2 regions of the Streptomyces sp. NPDC014727 genome follow, and region 1 is predicted to be linked to the other one. Evidence: riboswitches for the same ligand, from Rfam matches in the RefSeq annotation. Region 1 holds a riboswitch; the other holds the start of a gene.
The links. Region 1 has a riboswitch for glycine ahead of gcvP (aminomethyl-transferring glycine dehydrogenase). Riboswitches for the same ligand answer to the same signal wherever they lie in the genome.
Positions count from the first base shown of each region.

Region 2: another riboswitch for glycine. It lies ahead of gcvT (glycine cleavage system aminomethyltransferase GcvT); the one in region 1 lies ahead of gcvP (aminomethyl-transferring glycine dehydrogenase).

Region 1 is NZ_JBIBYR010000020.1:8,065-12,213, forward strand. Features, by position in the region: gene ACF1B9_RS26950 (MerR family transcriptional regulator) at 1-545, shown strand, start outside; gene ACF1B9_RS26955 (DNA polymerase IV) at 603-2,063, shown strand; gene ACF1B9_RS26960 (PRC-barrel domain-containing protein) at 1,988-2,356, opposite strand; glycine riboswitch at 2,470-2,566, shown strand; gene gcvP (aminomethyl-transferring glycine dehydrogenase) at 2,761-4,149, shown strand, end outside.
Region 2 is NZ_JBIBYR010000022.1:98,155-102,303, reverse strand. Features, by position in the region: gene glyA (serine hydroxymethyltransferase) at 1-1,090, opposite strand, end outside; gene gcvH (glycine cleavage system protein GcvH) at 1,111-1,488, opposite strand; gene gcvT (glycine cleavage system aminomethyltransferase GcvT) at 1,580-2,695, opposite strand; glycine riboswitch at 2,836-2,933, opposite strand; partial or broken gene ACF1B9_RS28410 (AAA family ATPase) at 3,091-3,774, shown strand; gene ACF1B9_RS28405 (enhanced serine sensitivity protein SseB) at 3,828-4,149, shown strand, end outside.

The DNA.
Region 1 (4,149 bases):
TCAGGCAACCGGTTCAACCGGCGGCGGTGGCGGGGGGCGGCGTGGCATCGGCCAACGACATCGGTTATCGCGGGCCGACGGCTTGCGCGGCTGCGGGGATCACCTATCGGCAGCTCGACTACTGGGCCCGTACGGGGCTGGTCGAGCCGAGCGTGCGCCCCGCATACGGCTCGGGCACGCAGCGGCTCTACAGCTTCCGGGACGTCGTCCTGCTGAAGATCGTGAAGCGTTTCCTGGACACGGGCGTCGCCCTTCAGAACATCCGCACCACGGTTCAACACCTGCGGGCCCGCGGATTCCAGGATCTTGAGCGGATGACGCTGATGAGCGACGGCGCGACGGTATACGAGTGCTCTTCGCCGGACGAGGTCGTCAGTCTGCTCCAGGGCGGCCAGGGGGTCTTCGGTATCGCTGTGGGCGTGGTGTGGCAGGACGTGGATGCGGCGCTGTCACAACTGCACGGTGAGCGGGTGGACACCGGCGAGACACTGATCGGGAACAATCCCACCGATGAACTCGCGCGGCGACGCAATCGCGCCGGCTGACCCCGTACCGGAATCGGGCGCGGCGATTGTCAGTGCCGTAGGGCAGCATCGATTGATGTGAGAGCCGCGCCCACCATCCTGCATCTCGACATGGATGCCTTCTACGCCTCCGCCGAGCAGGCGTCGAAGCCCAGCCTGCGCGGCAAACCTGTCGTGGTGGGTGGGCTGGGGCCCCGCGGGGTCGTCGCCACCGCCTCGTACGAGGCCCGGCGCTTCGGGGTGCACTCGGCGATGCCCATGGCGCAGGCGCGGAGGCTGGCCCCCAACGCGGCCTATCTGGTGCCGCGCTTCCTTCTGTACCGGACGGTCAGCGACCAGGTGATGGAGCTGCTGGGGCGGCTCTCCCCGCTGGTGGAGCCGCTCAGTCTCGACGAGGCCTTCGTGGACCTGGAGGCAGGCGGGGCGGCCGACGACTCGGCTTCCGCGCGGGAGGTCGGAGAGCAGCTGCGTACGGCCATCAAAGCGGTCACCGGGCTCACCGGTTCGGTCGGGCTCGCCGGTTCCAAGATGCTTGCCAAGATCGCTTCGGAGGAGGCGAAGCCGAACGGGCTGCTGCTCATCGAACCGGGCACGGAGCGGGAGCTGCTCGCACCCATGCCGGTACGGATCCTCCCCGGCGTCGGACCCGCGACGGCGGACCATCTGCGCCGCGCCGGGATGACGACGGTGGACGACCTCGTCGAGGCGGGTGAGGCGGAGCTCGTACGCCTGCTGGGGAGGGCGCACGGGGGCTCGCTCCATCGCATGGCGCTCGGGTACGACGACCGGCCCGTGGTCGCGGAGCGGGACGCCAAATCGGTGTCGGTGGAGGACACCTTCGACGCGGACCTGCACGACCGGGTGCGGGTCAGGACGGAGGTGGAGCGGTTGGCCGACCGATGTGTCCAGCGGCTGCGGGGGGCGGGGCGGTCCGGTCGGACGGTGGTGCTGAAGGTGCGCCGGTACGACTTCTCCACGCTCACACGGTCGGAGACGCTGCGTGGGCCCACGGACGACCCCACGGTGGTCCGGGAGGCCGCCGCGCGGCTCCTGGAGGCTGTGGACACCACCGGAGGGGTACGGCTCCTCGGTGTGGGCGTCACGGGGCTCGCCGATTACACCCAGGAGGATCTCTTCGCACAGGCCGCCGGTGAGCGGGCCGCGAGCGGGGAAGCGGCCGAGGAGGATAGGACGGCGGGAGGCCGTGGGGAGGAAACGGTGAGCGGTGCGCCGGAGGAGCCCCCAGGGAGCGCAGAGCAGTCGGCGGCACGGCGCTGGACCGCCGGACACGACGTACGCCATGACACATACGGGCATGGCTGGGTGCAGGGCAGCGGCATCGGCCGGGTGACGGTGCGGTTCGAGGAACCTGAGTCGGCGCCCGGCCGGGTGCGGACGTTCCGGATCGACGATCCGGCCCTGCAGCCGGCCGAGCCGTTGCCATTGGTCCGGAACCCGGTGGACTACTCGTCCTGGCCGGCGAGTCTGCCGAAGTCCCTGTCCGGGCCGGTCTCCTCGAACGGGGAGTCCAGGCCGTAGTGCCGGTAGAGCTGGAGCTCCTGTTCGGGCGAGAGATGGCGGCCGACGCCGAAGTCCGGTGCGTCCTTGATCAGCGCACGGTCGAAGGGGACGCGGAGCGAGTCCTCCACGAATTCGCTGGGTTCCAGCGGGACGAACGCGTCCCGGCTGAAGAGTCCGGTGCGTACGGCCGCCCACTCGGGGACACCGGTCGCGTCGTCGAGGTACACCTCGTCCACGGTTCCGATCTTGGTGCCCTTGCGGTCGAACGCCTTGCGGCCGATCAGGCTGCGCGGATCTATGTCGGTCTGCACGGTCCCTCCCACTGGTCGCGGCTACTCCACAAGCACTACAAAAGTGCAGATCCGGGGGGTTGGCCACTCGAGAATGGCGCCACTGACCCCGCTGGTAGGCTGGTACTGGCCGCTGACCCCGTGCGGGAGAGTCCTCCGGAGCTGATCCGAAGGCGCCGAAGGAGCAAATCCTCCCCGGAATCTCTCAGGCCCCCGTACCGCACGGACGAGGTCACTCTGGAAAGCAGGGCGGGTTCCGCGCGGCCGAGTGCCGATGCGGCTCCTTCCCTCACCGACGGTGAAAGCCGGTGCGCCGCAGGGTGCGCCGGTGAAGCTCTCAGGTCGAGATGACAGAGGGGGAGGCCGTTCGGGCACCCGCGCCGTGGTGCCCCTCGCAGGTCGTGACAGACCAGGAGGCCTCCACCATGACCCCCCGCCGCACTCCGCTCTCCCAGCTGGAGCAGGGCATTCCGTTCGAGCAGCGCCACATCGGTCCCGATGCCGAGGCACAGTCGAAGATGCTCGCCCAGGTCGGCTACGGCTCGCTGGACGAGCTCACCGCGGCAGCCGTGCCCGATGTCATCAAGAGCGCGGAGGCACTCCGGCTGCCGACCGCTCGCACCGAGGCCGAGGTCCTCGCGGAGCTGCGCGCCCTCGCCGACCGCAACCAGGTGCTGGCCCCGATGATCGGGCTCGGCTACTACGGCACCTTCACTCCGCCGGTGATCCTCCGCAACGTCATGGAGAACCCCGCCTGGTACACGGCCTACACGCCGTACCAGCCGGAGATCTCGCAGGGCCGCCTGGAGGCGCTCCTCAACTTCCAGACGATGGTCGCCGAGCTGACCGGGCTGCCCACCTCCGGCGCCTCCCTGCTCGACGAGGGCACCGCGGCCGCCGAGGCCATGGCGCTCTCGCGGCGCGTCGGCAAGGTCAAGAACGGCGTCTTCCTGGTCGACGCCGATGCCCTGCCGCAGACGATCGCCGTCATCGAGACCCGCGCCGAGCCGACCGGCGTCGAGGTCGTCGTCGCCGACCTCGCCGACGGCATCCCGGCGGAGATCGCCGAGCGCGGTGTCTTCGGCGTCCTGGTGCAGTACCCCGGTGCCTCCGGCGCGGTGCGCAACATCCAGCCCGTCATCGAGCAGGCCCACGACCTCGGTGCGATCGTCACGGTCGCCGCCGACCTGCTGGCCCTGACCCTGCTCACCTCCCCGGGTGACCTGGGCGCGGACATCGCGGTCGGCACCACGCAGCGTTTCGGTGTGCCGATGGGCTTCGGCGGACCTCACGCCGGGTTCATGGCCGTACGCGAGCAGTTCGCACGCAGCCTGCCCGGCCGCCTCGTCGGCGTCTCCGTCGACGCGGACGGCACCAAGGCCTACCGGCTGGCCCTGCAGACCCGCGAGCAGCACATCCGTCGTGAGAAGGCCACCAGCAACATCTGTACGGCTCAGGTGCTGCTTGCCGTCATGGCCGGGATGTACGCCGTTTACCACGGCCCGGACGGGCTGCGGACGATCGCTCAGCGCACCCACCGCTACGCGACGATCCTGGCCGAGGGGCTGCGCGCCTCGGGTGTCGAGGTGGTGACGGGCGCCTACTTCGACACCCTCACCGTGCGTGTTCCGGGGAAGGCCGCCGACATCGTGGCCGCGGCTCGCGACCGAGGTGTCAACCTCCGGCTCGTGGATGCCGACCTGGTTTCCCTCGCCTGCGACGAGACGACCACCCGTACGCAGATCGCCGCAGTCTGGGCCGCCTTCGGTGCCGACGGGGACATCGAGGCGCTGGACGCGGCGGCCGCAGACGCA
Region 2 (4,149 bases), on a different contig from region 1:
GACCCGAGGTGACCATCGGCGGCCGCGGGTCGTTCGGGATGGCGTTCCGGTTGACCGTGATGCCCAGCTCGTGCAGCCGGTCCTCGGCCTGCTGGCCGTCCAGCTCGGAGTTGCGCAGGTCGACGAGGACCAGGTGGACGTCCGTACCGCCGGACAGCACGGAGACACCGACCTCGGTGACGTCCGGCTGGACCAGCCGCTCGGCGAGGATGCGGGCGCCGTCCAGGGTGCGCTGCTGGCGCTCCTTGAACTCCTCGGTCGCCGCGACCTTGAACGAGACCGCCTTGGCCGCGATCACGTGCTCCAGCGGACCGCCCTGCTGGCCCGGGAACACCGCCGAGTTGATCTTCTTGGCGAGCTCCTGCGTCGACAGGATGACGCCACCGCGCGGACCGCCGAGGGTCTTGTGCGTGGTGGTCGTGACGACGTGGGCGTGCGGCACCGGGTTGGGGTGCAGACCCGCGGCCACCAGGCCGGCGAAGTGCGCCATGTCGACCATCAGGTACGCGCCGACCTCGTCCGCGATGCGGCGGAAGGCGGCGAAGTCCAGCTGACGGGGGTACGCGGACCAGCCGGCGACGATCAGCTTCGGCTTGGACTCCTTGGCCAGACGCTCGACCTCGGCCATGTCCACGACGCCGGTCTCGTCGACGTGGTACGGGACCACGTTGTAGAGCTTGCCGGAGAAGTTGATCTTCATGCCGTGCGTCAGGTGACCGCCGTGGGCCAGGTTCAGGCCCATGATCGTGTCGCCCGGCTTCAGCAGCGCGAACATCGCGGCGGCGTTGGCCTGCGCACCGGAGTGCGGCTGGACGTTCGCGGCCTCGGCGCCGAACAGCGCCTTGATGCGGTCGATGGCGATCTGCTCGACGACGTCGACGTGCTCACAGCCGCCGTAGTAGCGGCGGCCGGGGTAGCCCTCGGCGTACTTGTTGGTGAGGACGGAGCCCTGGGCCTCCATGACCGCGACCGGAGCGAAATTCTCCGAGGCGATCATTTCGAGGGTGGACTGCTGACGGTGGAGCTCGGCGTCGACGGCGGCGGCGACGTCCGGGTCCAGCTCGTGGAGGGAGGAGTTGAGAAGCGACATCAGGTGGTCCCTTGGGGTCTTTAGTTGCCGGAGAACTCGGTGTACTCGTCGGCGGAGAGCAGGTCCTTCGGCTCCTCCGCCACACGTACCTTGAACAGCCAGCCGCCTTCGAACGGAGCGGAGTTCACCAGCGACGGGTCGTCCACGACGTCCTGATTCGCGGCGGTGACCTCACCGGTCACCGGCGAGTACAGGTCGCTCACCGACTTGGTCGACTCCAGCTCGCCGCAGGTCTCGCCCGCGGTCACCGTGTCACCGACCTCGGGGAGCTGGGCGTAGACGACGTCGCCGAGCGCGTTGGCGGCGAACTCCGTGATGCCGATCGTCGCCACACCGTCCTCGACGGCCGACAGCCACTCGTGCTCCTTGCTGTAATGCAGCTGCTGGGGGTTGCTCATGACCTGAATTCTCCTGTACGCGTGGGAGTGCTGATGAACGGTGGTCTTACGGTGTGAGACGGGAATGCGTCACTTCTGAGGTGCGCGGACGTCACTTCTGACGCTTGTAGAAAGGCAGCGCCACGACTTCGTACGGCTCGTGGCTGCCCCGGATGTCCACCCCGATGCCCGTGGTGCCGGGCGTGGCGTGCGCGGCGTCCACGTACGCGATGGCGATCGGCTTGCCCAGGGTGGGCGACGGGGCGCCCGAGGTGACCTCGCCGACGATCTCGCCCCCGGCGACCACGGAAAAACCGGCGCGCGGCACCCGGCGGCCCTCGGCGATCAGCCCGACCAGCTTGCGGGGCGGGGCGGTCTCGGCGCGCTCGGCGGCGGCCGTCAGGGCCTCGCGGCCGACGAAGTCGCCCTCCTTCTCGAACTTCACGACCCGGCCGAGGCCGGCGTCGAAGGGGGTCAGCTCGGTCGTCAGCTCGTGCCCGTAGAGCGGCATGCCCGCCTCCAGGCGCAGCGTGTCGCGGCAGGAGAGCCCGCACGGGATCAGGCCGTGGGAGGCGCCGGCCTCGGTGAGGGCCTTCCACAGCTGCTCGGCGTGCTCGGGGGCGACGAACAGCTCGAAGCCGTCCTCGCCGGTGTAGCCGGTGCGGGCGATCAGCGCGGGCACACCGGCGACCGTGCCGGGCAGGCCGGCGTAGTACTTCAGGCTGTCCAGGTCGGCGTCGGTGACCGAGGCCAGGATGGCGGGGGACTCCGGGCCCTGGACGGCGAGCAGCGCGTACGCGTCGCGGTCGTCGCGCACCGCGGCGTCGAAGCCGTCGGCCCGCGCGGTCAGCGCGTCCAGCACGATCTGGGCGTTCCCGGCGTTGGCGACGATCATGTACTCGTCGTCACCGAGGCGGTAGACGATCAGGTCGTCCAGGATGCCGCCGTTCTCGGCGCAGATCATGGTGTAGCGGGCGCGGCCGACGGCGACGGTGCCGATGTTGCCGACCAGCGCGAAGTTCAGGAAGGCGGCGGCCTCGGGGCCGGTGACGGTGATCTCGCCCATGTGGGACAGGTCGAAGAGACCGGCCCTGGTGCGCACCGCGTTGTGCTCGTCGCGCTCGCTGGCGTACCGCAGGGGCATGTCCCAGCCCGCGAAGTCGGTCATGGTCGCGCCCAGCGAACGGTGCAGGGCATCGAGGGCGGTGAGACGGGGGGCGGTGCTCATGGATGTGACTCCCGGGGCATGACGACGAGGACAATCCCTCCCCATCTGTCATCGGAACCTGAGAGGTTCGCCGAGAGCCCCTGAGGGGTTCGGCTTGCACCTTGGGTGGAGCCGCGGAGCGGCCCGCTTTTCAGATCTGCCTCATCCACGCGGTACGGGGCCTGAGAGATTCAAGGGAGGAACTTGCTCCTTCGGCGCCCGGCACATGCAGTGACCGGAACTCTCCCGCGCGGATTCAAGCGGCCTTTATGCAGTTGGCCGGGTCATCATCGCACGCATTCCGTCGGAGTGGGGCCCCGGTCCCCTCTCGGAATCGACGGCGTGGACGGTTGTGTCGCATTACCTTTTCTTTACACTTCAGGGGCATACGCGGGTGACCCGACAGGGGGAGGGCGATGACGTTGCAGCGGTACGCGACAACCGCGGGAGTCGCGCACGACGCGATGCCCGCACAGCCGGGGGTCCCGGCCGGGGAGATGCTCGGCCCGCGCGCGCCCGTCGTACGAGACCTGCGGGGGCGGGCCGGGCGCGGCCCGCGCAGCCTGCGCTTCGCGGCGGGCGACGTGGTGGTGGTCTCCGGACTGCCCGGCAGCGGCAAATCGACGCTCATCCGGCGGACGGTGACGACGGCCCGCGCCATCGACTCCCAGGACACCCGGGACCGCTGGGCCCGGCTGATGCCCCGCTTACTCCCGTACGCCCTCTACCGTCCGCTGGTCCGCGCCGCCCACTACCGGGGACTGTGGCGCGCGCTGCGCTCCGGCGAGTCCGTCGTCGTCCACGACTGCGGAACCCAGGCGTGGGTGCGCGGCTGGCTGGCCCGTGACGCCCGGCGCCGGGGCCGCGTCCTCCATCTCGTCCTGCTCGACGTCACACCGCAGACGGCGAAGGAGGGCCAGCGGGAGCGCGGGCGGGGTGTCTCCGGATACGCCTTCGCCCGGCATCGCAGGGCGGTGGGGAAGCTGCTGCGGGTCACCGAGACCGGCCTGCTGCCGCCCGGCTGCGCCTCGGCGGTGCTGCTGGACCGCGAGGCGGCGAGGGCGCTGGGCCGGATCACGTTCGCCACGGCACCGAAGGCGCGGGCGGCAGGCCGTAATCTTCTGCGGGAAGGCTCGGGCAAGAAGGGGAAGCAGTGGACATTCCGGCGCAGGTCCAGTCCCATCCGCAGAGCGGATGGCCGGCCAATGAGCTCGAAGAGGTACTGATGGCCTCGGTGGGTAGCCCGGAGGCGGGCGGACGGCTCGTCGAGGTGCTCGGGCGCAGCCAGGTCTGGGTGCCCCTGCCCAATGGCGGCGGACCCGACTCCCCGGACCTGGACCTGCCGACACTGGAGATCGACGGCGCCGCGTACGTTCCTGTCTTCAGCTCCGAACAGCAGTTCCTCGCCTGCGTCGGCACCCGTATGTCCGTCACCGTCGCACCCGCCCGCGACTTCGCCCGCGGTCTGCCCCCGC